2 regions of the Sulfitobacter sp. IGS-18 genome follow, and region 2 is predicted to be linked to the other one. Evidence: riboswitches for the same ligand, from Rfam matches in the RefSeq annotation. Region 2 holds a riboswitch; the other holds the start of a gene.
The links. Region 2 has a riboswitch for cobalamin ahead of ACWNZ3_RS01025 (CbtB domain-containing protein). Riboswitches for the same ligand answer to the same signal wherever they lie in the genome.

Region 1: another riboswitch for cobalamin. It lies ahead of ACWNZ3_RS04610 (ABC transporter substrate-binding protein); the one in region 2 lies ahead of ACWNZ3_RS01025 (CbtB domain-containing protein).

What each region holds. Positions count from the first base shown of each region.
Region 1 is NZ_CM184556.1:941,007-949,019, forward strand. It holds gene ACWNZ3_RS04585 (sensor histidine kinase N-terminal domain-containing protein) at 1-44, shown strand, start outside; gene ACWNZ3_RS04590 (class I SAM-dependent methyltransferase) at 191-967, opposite strand; gene ACWNZ3_RS04595 (pseudoazurin) at 964-1,389, opposite strand; gene ACWNZ3_RS04600 (ABC transporter ATP-binding protein) at 1,394-2,161, opposite strand; gene ACWNZ3_RS04605 (FecCD family ABC transporter permease) at 2,158-3,198, opposite strand; gene ACWNZ3_RS04610 (ABC transporter substrate-binding protein) at 3,195-4,205, opposite strand; cobalamin riboswitch at 4,377-4,571, opposite strand; gene ACWNZ3_RS04615 (ABC transporter substrate-binding protein) at 4,669-5,676, opposite strand; cobalamin riboswitch at 5,848-6,046, opposite strand; gene ACWNZ3_RS04620 (FAD-binding oxidoreductase) at 6,067-7,140, opposite strand; gene ACWNZ3_RS04625 (aromatic ring-hydroxylating oxygenase subunit alpha) at 7,145-8,013, opposite strand, start outside.
Region 2 is NZ_CM184556.1:217,599-225,611, reverse strand. It holds gene cobN (cobaltochelatase subunit CobN) at 1-2,324, opposite strand, end outside; gene cobW (cobalamin biosynthesis protein CobW) at 2,329-3,363, opposite strand; gene ACWNZ3_RS01040 (DUF1636 family protein) at 3,360-3,734, opposite strand; gene ACWNZ3_RS01035 (hypothetical protein) at 3,731-4,243, opposite strand; gene ACWNZ3_RS01030 (CbtA family protein) at 4,251-4,943, opposite strand; gene ACWNZ3_RS01025 (CbtB domain-containing protein) at 5,135-5,293, opposite strand; cobalamin riboswitch at 5,338-5,554, opposite strand; gene ACWNZ3_RS01020 (DMT family transporter) at 5,800-6,705, shown strand; gene pncB (nicotinate phosphoribosyltransferase) at 6,750-8,013, opposite strand, start outside.

The DNA.
Region 1 (8,013 bases), 720 kb from region 2:
ATGAAGGGGACCTGCCGCACGACAGCCGCCGCAGAAGCGACTGACGATACAGCGTCCCGCCTTTAACCTGATACACGCCGTATCGCCGATGTCCCGAGAGAGCGGCAGGGTATCGGCGATTCAAGTTCAAGGCCGCGCGCTTTACCCGGTTGCGCCAGAGCGCCCCGATGATTTTGACCGCTGGGATAAATCAGGCGATCGGCGGTTTTTCGGCCAGCAGGATGAACCTTTCGTAAAGCCGGGTCCGCAGGTTGTTGCGCAACCCGGTGGTCTGCCGCTGCGCCCGCGCAATCGGCGCATGGGAGAGTTGCCGGATTGGCGAGAACCCGGCCGCCTCCAGCATGGGCGCCAGCCGTTCGGCCCTCAGCCCCCCAGCAAAGGGCAGACGCCGCATGATCGCGCGATGCTGTTCGCCCACCGCCCCGTCAATATGTGGCTCGGGTGAAATCCTGTTCCACAGCGCCAGAACCCGGGCGGCCACCCGCCCGGCAAGCGGCAGGTTCGCCCAGTCACCGTCATAGATCAGCAGCCGTCCGCCGGGGCGCAGAATGCGGTACCAATCGGCAAAGGCGGCCTCCGGCTCGACCAATGTCCAGACCAGATGGCGGCAAAGCACGGCGTCATAGCTGTTGTCAGGCTCCAGCGTGCGTGTGGCATCGGCATGAAGGAACCGCAAACGTGGCTTGCCTGCGTGTTTTTCGCGCGCCCGGGCCAGCATGGCTTCGGAAAAATCAAGCGCGGTGACGTCATGGCCCTGATCATGGATCAGCCTGGTGACCTCGCCCGTGCCACAGGCCAGCTCAAGCACACGCCTGGGCGCCGGTCCCAGATGTTCGCGCATCGGGGATGCCCAGGCCGCCGCTTCCGCGCCCGGCTCGATGCGGTGCCCAAAGGACATATCAAAGGTTGCAGCGCGCCGGGACCAATGGGCGCGGATTTCCTCGGTCAGATCGTGGTTCAGGGTCATTCGGTTTCCCGGGTAAGGATGTCGGTGAAACGATCTTTGGCGCGGCGCGGAAGATCGGCTGGAAAATCGGCTTGGGGAATGTCTCCGACCTGAATCAACATGACCATTCCCATCGCGAAATGCGGCGAGCATTTGATTCCGTAGCTGCCCGGCACTGTCAATGTCACGGTGAACTCTTCGTTGATCTGGCTTTTGAACGGCGCGGCACCCTGCGGCAGCATCCCGTCGATGATCGCGGCATTATGCCCCGATTGCACCGGGATGAAACGCACCGCGTCGCCGGGGGCGATTTTCAGAAATTCCGGTTCATAGATCATCGCCCCCTGGTCGTTGCGTGTGTACATCTGCACCTCATGCGTTTCGGCAAGGGCCACCGAGGGGGGCAGGGCGGACAGGATCGTCAGCAGCGCAATATGCTTCATCGGTTCACACCTCGTGACATAGAAAGCGAAAGACAGTTGCATTGTCGGCGGGGTCGCGGAGCCGGGTGGCCTGAACGCGAAAGATCGAGGCCAGCCGCGCGGTGCTCAGCACCTCATCGGGCGGCCCGCAGGCGACCATTCGCCCGTTGTCCATCACCGCCAGGCGGTCACAGCCCATCGCCTGGTTGAGATCATGCAGCGCCATGACCACCGTCACCGGCAGATTGGCCACCAGCCGCAGCAGCGACAGCTGGTGGTGGATATCAAGATGGTTGGTCGGCTCATCCAGGATCAGGATGCGCGGCCGCTGCGCCAGTGCCCGTGCGATCTGGACCCGCTGGCGTTCACCGCCCGACAGCGTGGCCCAGCGGTGCCCTGCCATCTGGGCCATGCCCACGGCCTCCAGCGCATCGGTCACGATGGCCCGGTCCTGCGCACCGAAAGGGGCCAGCGCCGACAGCCAGGGCGTGCGCCCCAACTCGACCACATCGCGCACCAAAAGTGCCTCTGAGGTTTCGGCGATCTGTTCCACAACCGCAATCTTTTGGGCGATGTCGCGCCTGCTGAGCGTGGTCAGGGGCGCGCCCTCCAGCAGCACGGTGCCGGTGCGGCGCGTCAGCAGTCCCGCCAAAAGACGCAGCAGCGTGGATTTGCCGGAACCGTTCGGGCCGATCAGGCCAAGCGTCTCACCCGGCGCAACCTCAAGCGAGACGTCCTCGACAATGGGCCGCGACCCTGCCGCCCAGCCAAGCGATTTTGCCTCCAGCCTCATGACCATCTCCTGTTGCGCACAAGGATCAGCGCAAAGCCCGGTGCGCCAACCAGCGCCGTGACCACACCAATCGGGACAACCTGACCGGGGATCAGCATGCGCGAGGCGATATCCGCCACGATCAGAAACACCGCCCCCGCCAGGGCCGAAGCAGGCACCAGCCGCGCGTGCCGGGGGCCGACGACAAAGCGCATGGCATGGGGGATCACAAGGCCCACGAAACCGATGGAGCCGACCAGGCTGACCATGGTGGCGGTCATCAGGGTCACGGCACCGATCAGCATGATCTGCACCCGACGCACCGCGATGCCAAGCGAGGCCGCCGAGGAGACCCCGAAGGAAAACGCATCCATCGCGCGGGCAAACCACAGGCAGATCAGAAAGCCGACCGCCGTGACGGGGGCCGCCAGCATCACATCGGGCCAGCGCACCCCCGACAGGTTGCCCAGCAGCCAGAACATGATGCCGCGCGCCTGTTCGGCATTTGCCGATTTGGCGATCAGAAAGGATGTGAGCGCGTTGAAAAGCTGCGAACCGGCGATGCCCGCAAGCACCAGCTGCGCCGAACCGCCACCCGCCGCGCGCGCCAGCATTGCCACCACGGCAAAGGCCAGCGTCGCCCCGACAAAGGCCCCGCCCGAGATGCCGAGCAGACCGCCGCCAACGCCCAGAATGGTGACCGCAACCGCACCGGCTCCGGCCCCTGCGGACACGCCCAACAAATAGGGATCGGCCAGCGCATTGCGCACCAATGCCTGCAGAACGACACCTGACAGGGCAAGCCCCGCACCACAGGCGGCAGCCAGAAGGGTGCGCGGCAGCCGGTAGCTCCAGATGATCCCGGCGTCGATGGGGTCCACAATCAGCCCGGCGTCCCAGATGTTATTGGCAAAGACCGCCGCCACCGTCGCAAGCGGCAGCGGCGTCTCGCCAATGACGACACCGCCCAGAACGGCCAGCATCAATATGGCCGCCCCCTGCGCGACCCGCAGCCCATATGTGCGCCGCAAAACGCGGGGGGCAGCCAGATCACTCATTGAAGATCAAACTCCGGCAGGGCCTCGGCCAAAGTCTCAAGCGCTGTGACATTGCGGATCGAGGGGTCCATCGAATGCGCGTTCAGGATCACGATGCGGTCATTCCTGACTGCGTCCATCTGGCTGGTCACCGGATCGCTGCGCAGGAATTCCAGCTTTTTCTCCACATCATCCGCCTCGAAACGGCGCCGGTCCATTTCGGCGACGACGATGACCGAAGGATTGGCGCGGGCGATGCTTTCCCAACTGACAACCGGCCATTCCTCGTCGCTTTGTACGACATTGCGCAGCCCGAGCTTGTCCATCATGTAACCCGGAGGTCCCTTGCGGCCCGCGACATAGGGGTCGATGTCCATCTCGGCGGAGGAGAACCAGAACACGGCCGAAGCATCCTCAAGATCCAGCGCCGCCGCCTGTTCGATGGCCGCCGCTTCGCGGGCTTTCAGATCGGCGACCAGAGCCGCGCCTTTTTCGGACACGTCAAAGATCTGTGCCAACTGGGTGACACCGGCATAGATGCTGTCCATTTCGAACATGGCCAGACGGGTGCCGTCCGATCCGGTGCTGTTGTCCTTGGCCCAGCAATCGGCGGGCAGCACGAAGGTCGGGATGCCAAGGTCGGCAAACTGATCGCGGGTGGCCACGATGCCCTGCGGGCCGATGTGCCATTCATATTGCACGACAACCACATCGGGGCGCTTCTCGACCACGGATTCAAAGCTGGGGTCATTGTCGGCCAGACGTTCAATGCCAGCGTTCAATTCGGTGAACTCCGGCAACACTTCGGTGAACCACACCGACGTTCCGGCAACCCTGTCGCCAAGCCCCAGCCCATACATCAGTTCGGTTCCGGCCTGACCGACAGTCACCGCCGTTTCAGGGGCCGCGTCAAAGGTGACGTCGACGCCGCAATTCTCGATCGTCAGGGGATAGGCCGTCTGGGCCTGCGCCACCGGCGCGAAACAGACCGCGCCCAGCAGGGCCGCCCTTAGTTTCTTGTGGTACATCCTATGTCTCCGGAGTGTGATGCGCCCGGAGACAAAGAGGGTATGGCGAACCCATGGCTGGCCTGCATGGCAACCGGGGCGGCTGACATCTGCAGGCTGGCGATGGAGGGTGCGTGGGAGCACCGCTGGACAAAGTTCATTCGACACCTCCCCGGACTCCCCGCCCGGGCCGCGTTACGTTTGCTGTCGGCAGGTCTCCTGACTGGCGGGTCGTCACGGCAGCGGCCTTCCCATGGCACGGGGCCACAGTGGCATGATCGCTGCACGCTCATCGCCTACAGTTGCGGGGGCAGTTCCGGTTCACCGGCGGACCGGTGGCGGATTCCCTTTTGATTCCTTGCGGAAACCGACAGGCGTTGTTCTAGCCAGCAATTTCCGCAGCCGCAATCGCCGATCTCGGGCCGCTCAACCACAGCCCGGAGCGCGACGGGTCGCAGCTGCGCGGCAGGGGCGGCGGCACAGGTCATTTCAGGCCCTGCGCCTCCATCGCTTCGGCCAGTGCCTCAAGCCCGTCGATGATCCGGGTCGAAGGGTTCAGCGTCATCGCGTCCATCGGCAGCACCCGGCCCTCGCTGACCGCCTCCATCAGGCTGGCCACCGGATCGCCGGTCAGGAACGCCATCTTGGCCTCGGTCGAATCCATCGGATAGCGGCGGCGGCTCATGTCGGCGATGGCGATGATCGTCGGGTTCTTCCGGGCGATGGTCTCCCAGCTCACGGTCGGCCAGTCCTCGAAACTGTCGATGATGTTGGTCATCCCGAGTTGCCGGGCCATGTAGCCCGGTGCGCCGTTCTGCCCGGCGACATAGGGGTCGGCCTCCGTGGTTGCCGACGAGAACCAGAAGACGACGCTGACATCCCCGGAGACCGCGCCGACCCTTGCCTTTGCCGCTGCTTCACGCTTGCGCAGATCCGCGATCAGCGCCGCGCCCCGGTCCTGGACGTCAAAGATCTCGGCCAGCTCGGCAATGTCACGATAAACGAGGTCCATCTCGAAGGGCACCGGGCGCGGGCCGTCCGAGGTTTCCATCTGCGGCCGGTCGGCACAATCCGAGGGCAGGTTGTAGGCCGGAATGCCGAGGTCCGCGAATTGCTGACGCGTGCCGACGGACCCCTTTATCCCGATGTAATATTGCAGGTCAGTCGTCACCAGGTCGGGGCGGCGTTCGATCACCGCCTCGAAGGAGGGGTTGTTGTTGTCCAGCCTTTCGATCCCGGCATCCACTTGCGCGAACTGCGGCAGCACCGGACTGCGCCAGACCGAGGTCGCCCTGACCCGGTCGGCCAGCCCCAGCTGATACAGGATATCGGTGCCCCGCTGGCCAAGCGAAACCACAGTCTCGGGGGCCTTCGGGAACACCAGTTCTATGCCGCAGTTGTCGATGGTCAGCGGATAGTCGGTTTTGGCCAATGCCGGCAGCGCCAGCACCATTGCCGTCAGGGCGGCGCCGCTCAGGGATTTGAGGGACATATGTGATCTCCGGTTGATGAAGCGACCGGAGACAGGAAGGGATTGCCGACCTCGGACGGCAACACGGCGCCGGCCGCGAGGGCCGGAGCATTGTTGCAGTTACCGGAAACCCCGAAAGGCCCCGTTGAGGAAAACGTCATATGGCACCTCCCCGGACACCCCGCCCGGACCGCGTTGCTGTTGCATGTCGGCAGGTCTCCTGACTGACGGGTCGCTGTGCTTGGCTGCCTTCCCATGGTCCTTGGACCACAGTGGCATTTATGGCTTGGCACTCGCCGTCTACAGTTGCGGGGGCAGTTCCGGTTCACCGCTTGCGCGGTGGCGGATTCCCTTTTGATTCCTTTCGGAAACCGACAGAAACTGGTTAACCTCTCGTTCTGGTGAATACAATCACACCTCGACGGTGACCTTGCCGATCGGGTTCGAACAGCAGGCCAGGATATAACCCTCCGCGATATCATCCTCCGAGATGCCGCCGTTATGGACCATGTGAACATCGCCCTCGGTCTTGCGGATCTTGCAGGTGCCGCAGATGCCAAAGGTGCAGCCCGACGGGATGTTGAGCCCGCTGGCCTTGGCCGCCGCCAGGACGGTGTCGGTCTGTGCGACCCTGGCAGTGACGCCCGAGGTGGCAAAGGTGATCTCGGCGCTGGTATCCTCGTCCGGCACGATGTCGTCCAGCGCGGGGGCCTCGGCCTCGTTCGGGGTGGGGGCCTGGAAATTCTCCTGGTGGTAGCGATCCATGTCATAGCCAAGACCCTGAAGCGCCTCGCGCACGGTCTGCATGAAGGGCTCGGGCCCACAGCAAAAGACTTCGCGCTCCAGATAATCGGGGGCCATGAGGCCCAGCATCAGCTGGTTGATCTGGCCGCGATAGCCGGTCCAGGGCGCAAAACGGTCGGCCGCCTTGACGATCCAGTGCAGGTCGATGCCCGGCACCCGGCTGGCCATGTGCTCCAGCCGCTGGCGAAAGATGATCTCGGACGGGCGGCGCGCGCAGTTCACAAAGACGATGTCAGGCTCGGTGCCCAGATCGAACATCCAGGTGGTCATCGACATCATCGGCGTGATGCCGGACCCGGCCGAGATGAACAGGTATTTGTCTGACGGGAAATCGGTATGGGTGAACCAGCCCGCCGGTCCCGTCACCTTCAGCCGCATGCCGGGTTCCAGGTGATCCAGCATCCAGCGTGTGCCGATGCTGTCAGCCTGCGCCTTGACGGTGATCGAGATCGACCGCGGCCGCGAGGGCGAGGAGGAAATCGTATAGGTCCGGTGCACGGTGCCGCCGGGCACCGGCAGTTCCAGCGTCAGGAACTGACCCGGCTTGAAGTCGAACAGCGCCCCCGAGGGCGCGCGAAAGGTGAATGTGGCGGTATTGGCCAGTTCGGGGATGACTGACACGCATTCCAGCGGTTCATCGTCCTGCCAGAAGATATTGGACGGATGGGCGATATCTTTCATCGTGTTACTCCGCCGCCATCTGGGTCGGGGTCAGCCGCCGCGACATCGTGTTGCAATACCAGTCGACAAAACCGATCACGCCGGTCTCGTGGATGGGCGAATAGGGACCGGGCTCATAGGCGGGTGAATTGATGCCGCGCTGGTTGTCTTCCACCACCCGGCGGTCCTCGTCATTGGTGGCGATCCAGACCTCGGTCAGGCGCCGGAGATCGTAATCCACACCTTCCACGGCATCCTTGTGGACCAGCCATTTGGTCGTGACTTGCGTTGTCGTCGCCGTCAGCGGTGTGACGCGAAAGACGATGGAATGATCCGGCAGGAAATGGTTCCAGGTGGTGGGGTAATGGTATTTCAGCAAAGTGCCGGCGGTGTCGTCCCGGACCCGCCCGAGAAACTTTGTCACTGCGGGTTTCAGATCCATCGTAAAGCTCTTGGCACCCGGCAGAAGCGGCATCCGCGCAAGGCGGTATTGCATGTCCTCGGCCATGCGGAATTGCGAGGGATAGCCCTGATCTTCCAGCCGGTCGAAATGGGTCTGAAGATGCGGCGGTGTCTCCCCTTCCTCGATGCCGGTGACGGTCGGATCATCGGTAAAGGACCGGCACAGGCCCGGATGGTTGCCGCCGCAATGGTAACATTCGCGGTTGTTTTCCCAGACCAGTTTCCAGTTGCCGTCTTCGATGATGCTTGTCTCATGCGCGACCTTGGCGTCGCTCAGGTCATGCACCGCAAGATAGGGCTGCGCGAGGGCGGCGAAGGCGTCGAAATCGGGCGCTTCATCGGCAAGGCAGATATAGATCAGCCCCTGCAGATCCCGGCAATGGACCGGCTTCAACCCATGCTGTGACGGATCGAAATCAGGCCCCATTTCGC
Region 2 (8,013 bases):
ATCGCCATGGCAAGCTCTTCTCCGGCGGTGCGCATGGTGGCGGAGCCCCAGAGGTCGACAACCAGCCCGCGCGGATAATCGCCCTGGTCCTGCAGATGGCGGCGGATCAGTTCTTCGGCCAGTTTGACGCCTTGCGCATAGGCCGCGCGGGTCGGCACGCTGCGCGGGTCCACGGCATAGAGGTTGCGCCCCGTGGGCAATACGTCGGACCGCCCCCGATAGGGCGACCCGGAGGGGCCGGCCGCAACACGCCGCCCGTCAAGCGCGGCCAGAAGGCCTGCGTTTTCGCCGTCACCGGCACCAAAGATGTGCAGCCCGTCCCCATATTGGCTTTCCTTGATGTCACAGACGAAGCGGTCGATCCGGGTGATGGCCTCCGCCGCGCTGGTGGCATCGTCCATGCCCAGGTCATCCTCCACCCCTGCGGCCCGCGCCTCTGACCGGATGGTGTCGATCAACCGGTCGCGGCGCGCCGGGTCCAGCCCGTCAGCGGTGGAATACTCGTCCAGCAGACGCTCAAGCTGCAACAACGCCTGCGGCGTTTCGCTCTCCTTCATCGGCGGCGGCAGGTGGCCGAGGGTCACCGCCCCGATGCGCCGCTTGGCCTGCGCAGCCTCGCCGGGATCGTTGACGATGAACGGATAGATCACCGGCATCGGCCCGGTCAGGACTTCGGGCCAGCAATCGCCCGACAGCGCCACCGCCTTGCCCGGCAGCCATTCCAGCGTGCCATGGGCGCCGATATGCACCAGCGCATCGATGCCCTGGGCGCGCAGCCAGAGGTAGAAGGCCACGTAGGAGTGGCGCGGGATGCGGGCGAGATCGTGATAATCCGTATCGCGGGCCGCAATGCTGCCCCGCTCGGGCTGCAGCGCGACCAGCGCGTTTCCGCAGCGCTGCGCGGGAAAATGAAACGCTCCGTCCCGGTAGAGCGGGTCATCTTCCACCGGCCCCCATGCGGTGTTCAGATCCTTCAAGAGCGTGTCGGGAAGACATGTCAAATATGACATGTCACCATCGACAGGCCAGGAAATTGTTTTCTGGTTCAATGACTTGCCAAATCCGATGGCAGGTTCCACGCCATAGCCCGCATCGGCCAGGGTCAGCAGCATATCCTCGGTCGAGGCCAGGGCATCGAGCCCGACCGCATGGGCGATCTGATCTTCACGGCCCGGATAGGTGGACAAGACCAGCGCCAGCTTGCGGTCCCCTGCCGGTGTCCGCGCCAGCCGGTGCCAGCCCGCCACCCGGTCCACCACCGCATGGATCCGTTCGGCATTTGCCCGGTGGGCAAAGCGCGAGAATTGCAGGTGCGGGTCCTTCTTTTCCGGCGCCTTGAAGCTGACAACCCCGGCAAAGATGCGCCCGTCCACCTCTGGCAGCACCACATGCATGGCAAGGTCCGCAGGCGACAACCCCCGCTCGGCCTCGGCCCATTCCTTCTGACGGGCCGTCGACAGCGCAACCTGAAACACCGGGCAGCCGGGGCCATCCAGTGGTGTTGTGCCGTCCTCCCCCCGGCCGGAGAATGCCGTGGCGTTGACGATGGCACATGGGCCCAGCCGCGCCAGCGTCTGATCCAGAAAGGCGCGCCCGGTCTCGGCCTTCAGCGAGGGCACGAAAAGACCCACAGCCGTAAACCCCCGGTCGCGCAACGCCATGATCAGCGCATCCACCGGCGCGGTGTCGGCGGCAGTCAGGTAGCTGCGGTAGAAGGTGACAGCGACCACATCGCCGGTGACATCGGCAAAGGGGATGACGCCCTGTTCCGGATCATAGATCCCGCAGTCCGGCACCGTCTTGCTGCCCGGCACCGGGCCCGCATAGAAGCCGGCGGCCAGCGCAAGCTGCGCCAGCGCCGCCTGCGCCGCCACGGCACCCCCCGCGTCGCAGAGATGCGACAACCGCCGCAGGGTCGACACCGGCAGCGTCGAATAGCTGTCCAGCGCCGGGTCCTCGCGCCCGTCTGCGGGCAGCACCGCCAGCGCGATGTCGTTGCGCCGGGCGAAATCCTGCACCTGCATGATGCCATAGGGCCAGTAGTTCTCGCCCCCGATCAGCCGGATCAGGATGCCCCTGGCCCCGGTCAGCGTCTGTTCGACATAATTGTCCACCGACGCCGGGTGCCGCAGCGCCACAAGATTGCACAGTCGCAGCGTGGGCAGCTTGCCTTCCGGCCCGCCACCCCGGTGCCAGCCCGCCGCGAAGGCGCCGAGGTCACTGTCGGAGAACGAAAGCACCACCAGATCCGCAGGCGTCTGGCCCGGATCAAACGGGGTTTCGCTGTCCTCCAGCCCGTGGCTTTCGCGAAAGACGACGTGCATGGTGTCAGGCCCCCAGAACACCCCGGATGGCAGCGGCGTCGATGTGGTCGTGCTCCGCGATCACCACCAGGTGGCCCTGCCGCGCATCCGCGCCCCAGGGGCGGTCGAACTGCTGCCGCACCCGTGCGCCCACCGCCTGCACCAGCAGGCGCATCGGTTTGCCCGCCACCGCAACATAGCCCTTGACCCGCAGGATGTGCTGTTCGGTTGCCAGCCTTTCGATGGCCGCGACCAGCGCGTTCACATCCTCGACCTCGGGCATGGGCACCACAATGGTCTCGAAATCATCATGCTCGTGGTCATCCGCCCCGTCATGATGCGACGGGCGGGCCGCCAGATCGTCCTCGGCTGCGGCATTCAGGCCCAGCACCACCTTGGGGTCGATCACCCCTTCGGTCATCGGCAGGATGCGGATCGGGCGGGGGCTTTCCGCCTCGATGATCCGGCGCGCCGTGGCGAGCCCTTCCTCACCGGCCAGATCGGCCTTGGACATCAGGATGATATCCGCACAGGCAATCTGATCCTCGAATACCTCGGACAGCGGGGTCTCGTGATCCAGGCTGTCATCGGCCAGCCTCTGCGCATCCACCGCCGCCTCGTCAGGGGCGAAACGACCTGCCGCCACAGCTTCGGCATCGGCCAGGGCAATCACCCCGTCCACCGTGATCTTCGAACGGATCGCGGGCCAGTCGAAAGCCTTGAGCAGCGGTTTTGGCAGCGCCAGACCGGAGGTTTCGATCAGGATGTGATCGGGCCGCGTGGGCAGCGCCATCAGCGCCTCGATGGTGGGGATGAAATCATCCGCCACCGTGCAGCAGATACAGCCATTGGCCAATTCCACGATGTTCTCTGCCGGGCAATCGGGGATTGCACAGGATTTCAGGATGTCGCCATCCACCCCCACGGTCCCGAATTCGTTCACCAGAACAGCCAGCCGCCGCCCGCCCGAATTGGCCATCAGATGGCGGATCAGCGTGGTTTTGCCAGCGCCCAGAAACCCGGTGATCACGGTCACGGGAATTTTGCTCAGGTCATTCATTCGGCAGCCTCCAAAGGCAGGGTAAAGGGGGGAACACGCGCAAGGCTCTGCTTGCGGAAAATCACGGGGCGCTCGCGCCAGGGCACCAGCCCGTCGGCACTTGCGGCATAGGCGGCGGCACCGGCCAGGATATCGGGGGCATCCGCCGGGGTCAGACGGCCATAGACATAGGTCCATTTGCCCGGCTCCGACAGCGCCACCGCTGCCCCTTGCGAACAGGCGGACAGACAGGCCACCCCGACGATCTCGACCGCGTCAGGTGCCCCCGCTTCGGTCAATGCGCTGTGCAGCAGCGCGCCGGGCCGGGGTGCATCCTCTTCCAGCACCTCACCCGCGCGGCAGGTGGTGCAGACATAAAGCGTTGCGGTCATTCCACCTCCACCACGGCCCGGGACGTTACCGGCGTGCCCTCCACCTCCAGCGGATGATGATCGTTGCTGTTCAGCGTCACCTCGATCTCTACCTGGCCTTTGGGCAGGCCATCCAGATGCATCCAGGGGCCATAGATCCGGGCCAGCTTGACGCCGTTTGCATAGACATGCGCATGGCCCTGCCCTGGTTGATGGGGCAGGCTGGCGTTCTGCGGCGAAAACTCGAAATTCTCGACCATGACATGCAGGTTATAGCCCGCCATCGGGTCCGGGCTGACCATGATCTGAACCTCGGGCGCGGCATCCGCCGCGACCGCAATCGGCGTCTCGTGCATCCTGGCATGATCCATCCCGCCGGCAGTCATGCCCCCGTGATCCATCCCGCCATGCTGGGCCGCATCCCCATGATCATGCCCGTCAAAAGTGATCCCGTTGCCCGCCGCAAAGGCAAAGCCGAGACCGCCTCCAAAGACAAGGCCGATGACGAAAAGCGCAAGCGTTCTGCCCATCACACCCTCACGCCGCCTGGGCGGCATGCTCCCCTTCGCGCTGCCAGAAATAGCCCGCAAAGCACCCGAGCAACACCCAGGCCGCCAGACCGACGCCGAGCGCACGCGCCGCGAACAGCGCGCCGATCTCGGTCGGGACAGGACCGGTAAAGGTCTCGGGCTCCGGCGCGCCGATCAGATGCGGTGCGGCCAGCAACAGCGCCGCCGCACTCCAGGCCGCCCAGTTCTGGCCAAAGGCCAGCAGCCAGAGCGCCACACAGGCCGCAATCGCCGTCGCAAACCACCAGACCTGCCGCAGGGCCACATCGGCCGCAGCCACACCGGGCACTTCCGGGGCAAGGGTAAATCCGGGGGCCAGATGAAAGGCCACGAAACCGGCCACGCCCCACAGGATACCCCAGCGCCCGTCGATCCGCGCACCGCGGTCCTCGCCAAAGCTCATGGCCGCAACCAGGATCAGCGCATAACCGGTATAGGTCAGCATGGTGAAAATCACGCTCAACCCGTCACGCATCAGGTCGAAACCGGGCAAGGCGGGATGGGCGCTGACCGCCTCTGCGCCGAAATGGACCAGCTCCCCGCTTTCATAAAGCTCCGCATGCAGCAGCACAGGCTGCACAAATACCAGTTGCAGCAGGCCGATGATCGCACCCGCCAAGGCCCCTGCAAAAAGGGCGGAAACCAAAAACCGTGAAGTCATAACGAGATCCTCTTGCTTTCATGGCAACGCGCCGGCACCGACACCAATCAACGCAAACACGCCGCCGAAAATCGGCAGCGCCTCAAGCTGATAAAGGTCTTTGACCGGAACGCGCTGCGTTGTTCACCAGGGGAACCGGGTCACCGCCTGCTTTGACGCGGCTCAGACCTGGTCCCGATGGCCCAATGGGGTCAGTGGCAGGGGAAACCTGTGGCATGGCGCACATCATGCGCGGCATCATGCAACGCGGCGGCCTGAACGTGCCCGGTCAGCGTGATCAGGGCAAGGCCCAGAACGGCGGCAAAGATCGCGGGAACAAAGCGGCTGGCGGTCTGCGACTTGGCAGTCATTGTAGTCATGGTCTTCTCCTTGCCGTCACACCCGACGACCTGTTTCAAGTTTCTCACGCCTGGCAGGTCTCCTGGCTCACGGGTCGATGCCTTTGCCCGCCTTCCCCGACCGAATGGTCAAGTGGCACGTTGGGCACAGACTCTCCGCTTACAGTCGCGGGGGCGGCTTCCGTTTCAGGCTGTGCGGCCCTTACGGAATTCCCTGTTCGGTTCCACACCCAAAGGGGCGCTTGCGGGAACACCAAGCAAGCCCAATGTTGCACTTCGGCCCAGCCAAGGCAAGGCTCATTCACGACAACTCATGCGCCGAATGCGCTTGCCCGCAGCAACGCCTTGCGCTGTCTGGAAACGCCGGCCCCGGTGCACAATCCCCGGTACTCCGGCCCCGGATCGGGTGGTGGCCTGGCCGCACCCGACCATGACGTTTCAATTTCCTCTGGCCCTGCTCTGCCCTGCGGCCCATAACAGGCGGACAACCCTCCCCCTCTGACAGGAGCCTTCGCCGCGTGAGCCGAACCACCCTCGCGATTCTCTATTCGCTGTTTGCGATCCTGTTGTTCGATGGCATGGGGCTGATCATCAAACACCTCTCCGGCAGCTACGGGGCCGCCGAACTTTCGGCCTACCGCAACCTGGTGGGGCTGATCCCGGCACTTCTGGTCCTCTGGACCTCCCGGGACTGGCACGCCAAAGGGCGCAGCCTGCACATGCGGCAATGGAAACTGGCCCTGCTGCGCGGGCTGATCCTGACCTTCGCGCAATATTTCTTTTACCTGTCGCTGGGCATCCTGACCTTTGCCACCGCCTCCACCATCTCCTATTCCAACGCAGTCTTTGTCACCGCACTTGCCGTGCCCCTGCTGGGCGAAAAGGTCGGGCTGGTGCGCTGGGCCGCGGTGCTGGTCGGCTTTGCCGGGGTGGTGATGATCGTGGGACCGGGCCGGGACAGCTTTTCACTGGCGGCCCTGCTGCCGCTGGGCGCGGCGCTCTGTTATGCGCTGACCGCCGTCACCGCCCGGATGATGGACGACGGCCCGCCAACAGCCCTGATCAACCTGTATTCCACCGGCGTCGCGACCCTGGGTGCGCTGGTGCTGACGCTGGCCACGGGCGGTTTCACGCCAATGCAGGACAGCACGGACCTGCTGTGGATTGTGGCGATGGGCGGGCTCGGCGGATTTGCCGTGCTGGTGCTGGTGACGGCCTACCGTATGACTGAACAGAGCAACCTTGCCCCGTTCGGCTATTTCGGCATCCCGCTGGCCTTTGTCCTGGGCTGGCTGTTCTACGGCGAAGCGCCCTGGTCCGAGTTGTTCCCCGGCGCGCTGCTGCTGGCAGGTGGCGGATTGCTGATCATCTGGCGGGAACGGCAGATGAACGCGGCTGGTCGCGAGGTGACCACGCCAAAGTAGACACCCGTGCTCTGCCCCCATCGGCCGGGGCCGTTGCGCGCGTTCTAGACCACAACCTCCTGACGGTCCTGCGCGCCAACCCCGAACACCCGCTTGTAGCGCTCGATCTCTTCGGCCGGGCCCATTGCCTTGTTGGGATTGTCCGACAGCTTCACCGTCGGCCTGCCATTGGCCGCCACGGCCTTGCACACCAGCGAGAAAGGGGCCAGCGCATCATCTTTCACCAGGCCCCTGAAATCATTGGTCAGCAATGTGCCCCAACCGAAGGAGACATTCACCTTTCCGGCGAATTTTCCATGCAGTTCCCGTATCTTGTCCACATCCAGACCATCGCTGAAGATCACCCGCTTCTGGGTCGGATCCTCACCCCGCGACTTCCACCAGTCGATGGCAATCTGCGCGGCCTTGACCGGGTCGCCGCTGTCCACGCGAATGCCTGTCCAGCCGGCAAGCCAGTCCGGCGCATTGTCGAGGAAACCCTTGGTGCCATAGGTGTCCGGCAGGATGATCCGCAGGTTCCCGTCATGCTCTTCGTGCCAGTCCGACAGCACCTCGTAGGGGGCCTGTGCCAGCGCGGCATCATCCTCGGCCAATGCGGCGTAAACCATTGGCAACTCATGCGCATTTGTCCCGATCGCCTCCAGCTCGCGGCTCATCGCGATCTTGCAGTTCGAGGTCCCGGTAAAGGCCTTGCCCAGGCCTTCCTGCATCGCCTGTACGCACCAGTCCTGCCAGAGGTAGCTGTGCCGCCTGCGGGTGCCGAAATCGGCCACGGAGAGGTCGGGGATCTCGCGCAGGACAGCGATCTTTTCCCAGACACGGGTCATCGCGCGGGCATAGAGCACCTGCAGTTCGAAGCGGCCCATCGTGTCCAGCACGGCCCGGCCCCGCAGTTCCATCAGCACCGCCAGCGCGGGAATTTCCCACAGCATGACCTCGTGCCATTTGCCTTCGAAGGTCAGCTCATATTGGTCGCCGCGCCGCTCCAGGTGGTAGGGCGGCAGGCGCAGCCCCTCGAACCATTCCATGAAATCGGGCCGGAACATCTGACGCTTGCCGTAAAAGGTATTGCCCCGCAGCCAGGTGCTTTCGCCCCGGCTGAGGCTGAGCGAGCGGATATGGTCCAGCTGCTCGCGCAGCTCGCCCTCGTCGATCAGCTTGGCCAGGGGCACGTGGTCAGACCGGTTGATCAGCGAGAACGTGACCTCGGTATCCGGTTTGTTGCGGAAAATGGATTGACACATCAACAGCTTGTAGAAATCCATGTCGATCAGGGACCGGACGATCGGGTCGATCTTCCACTTGTGA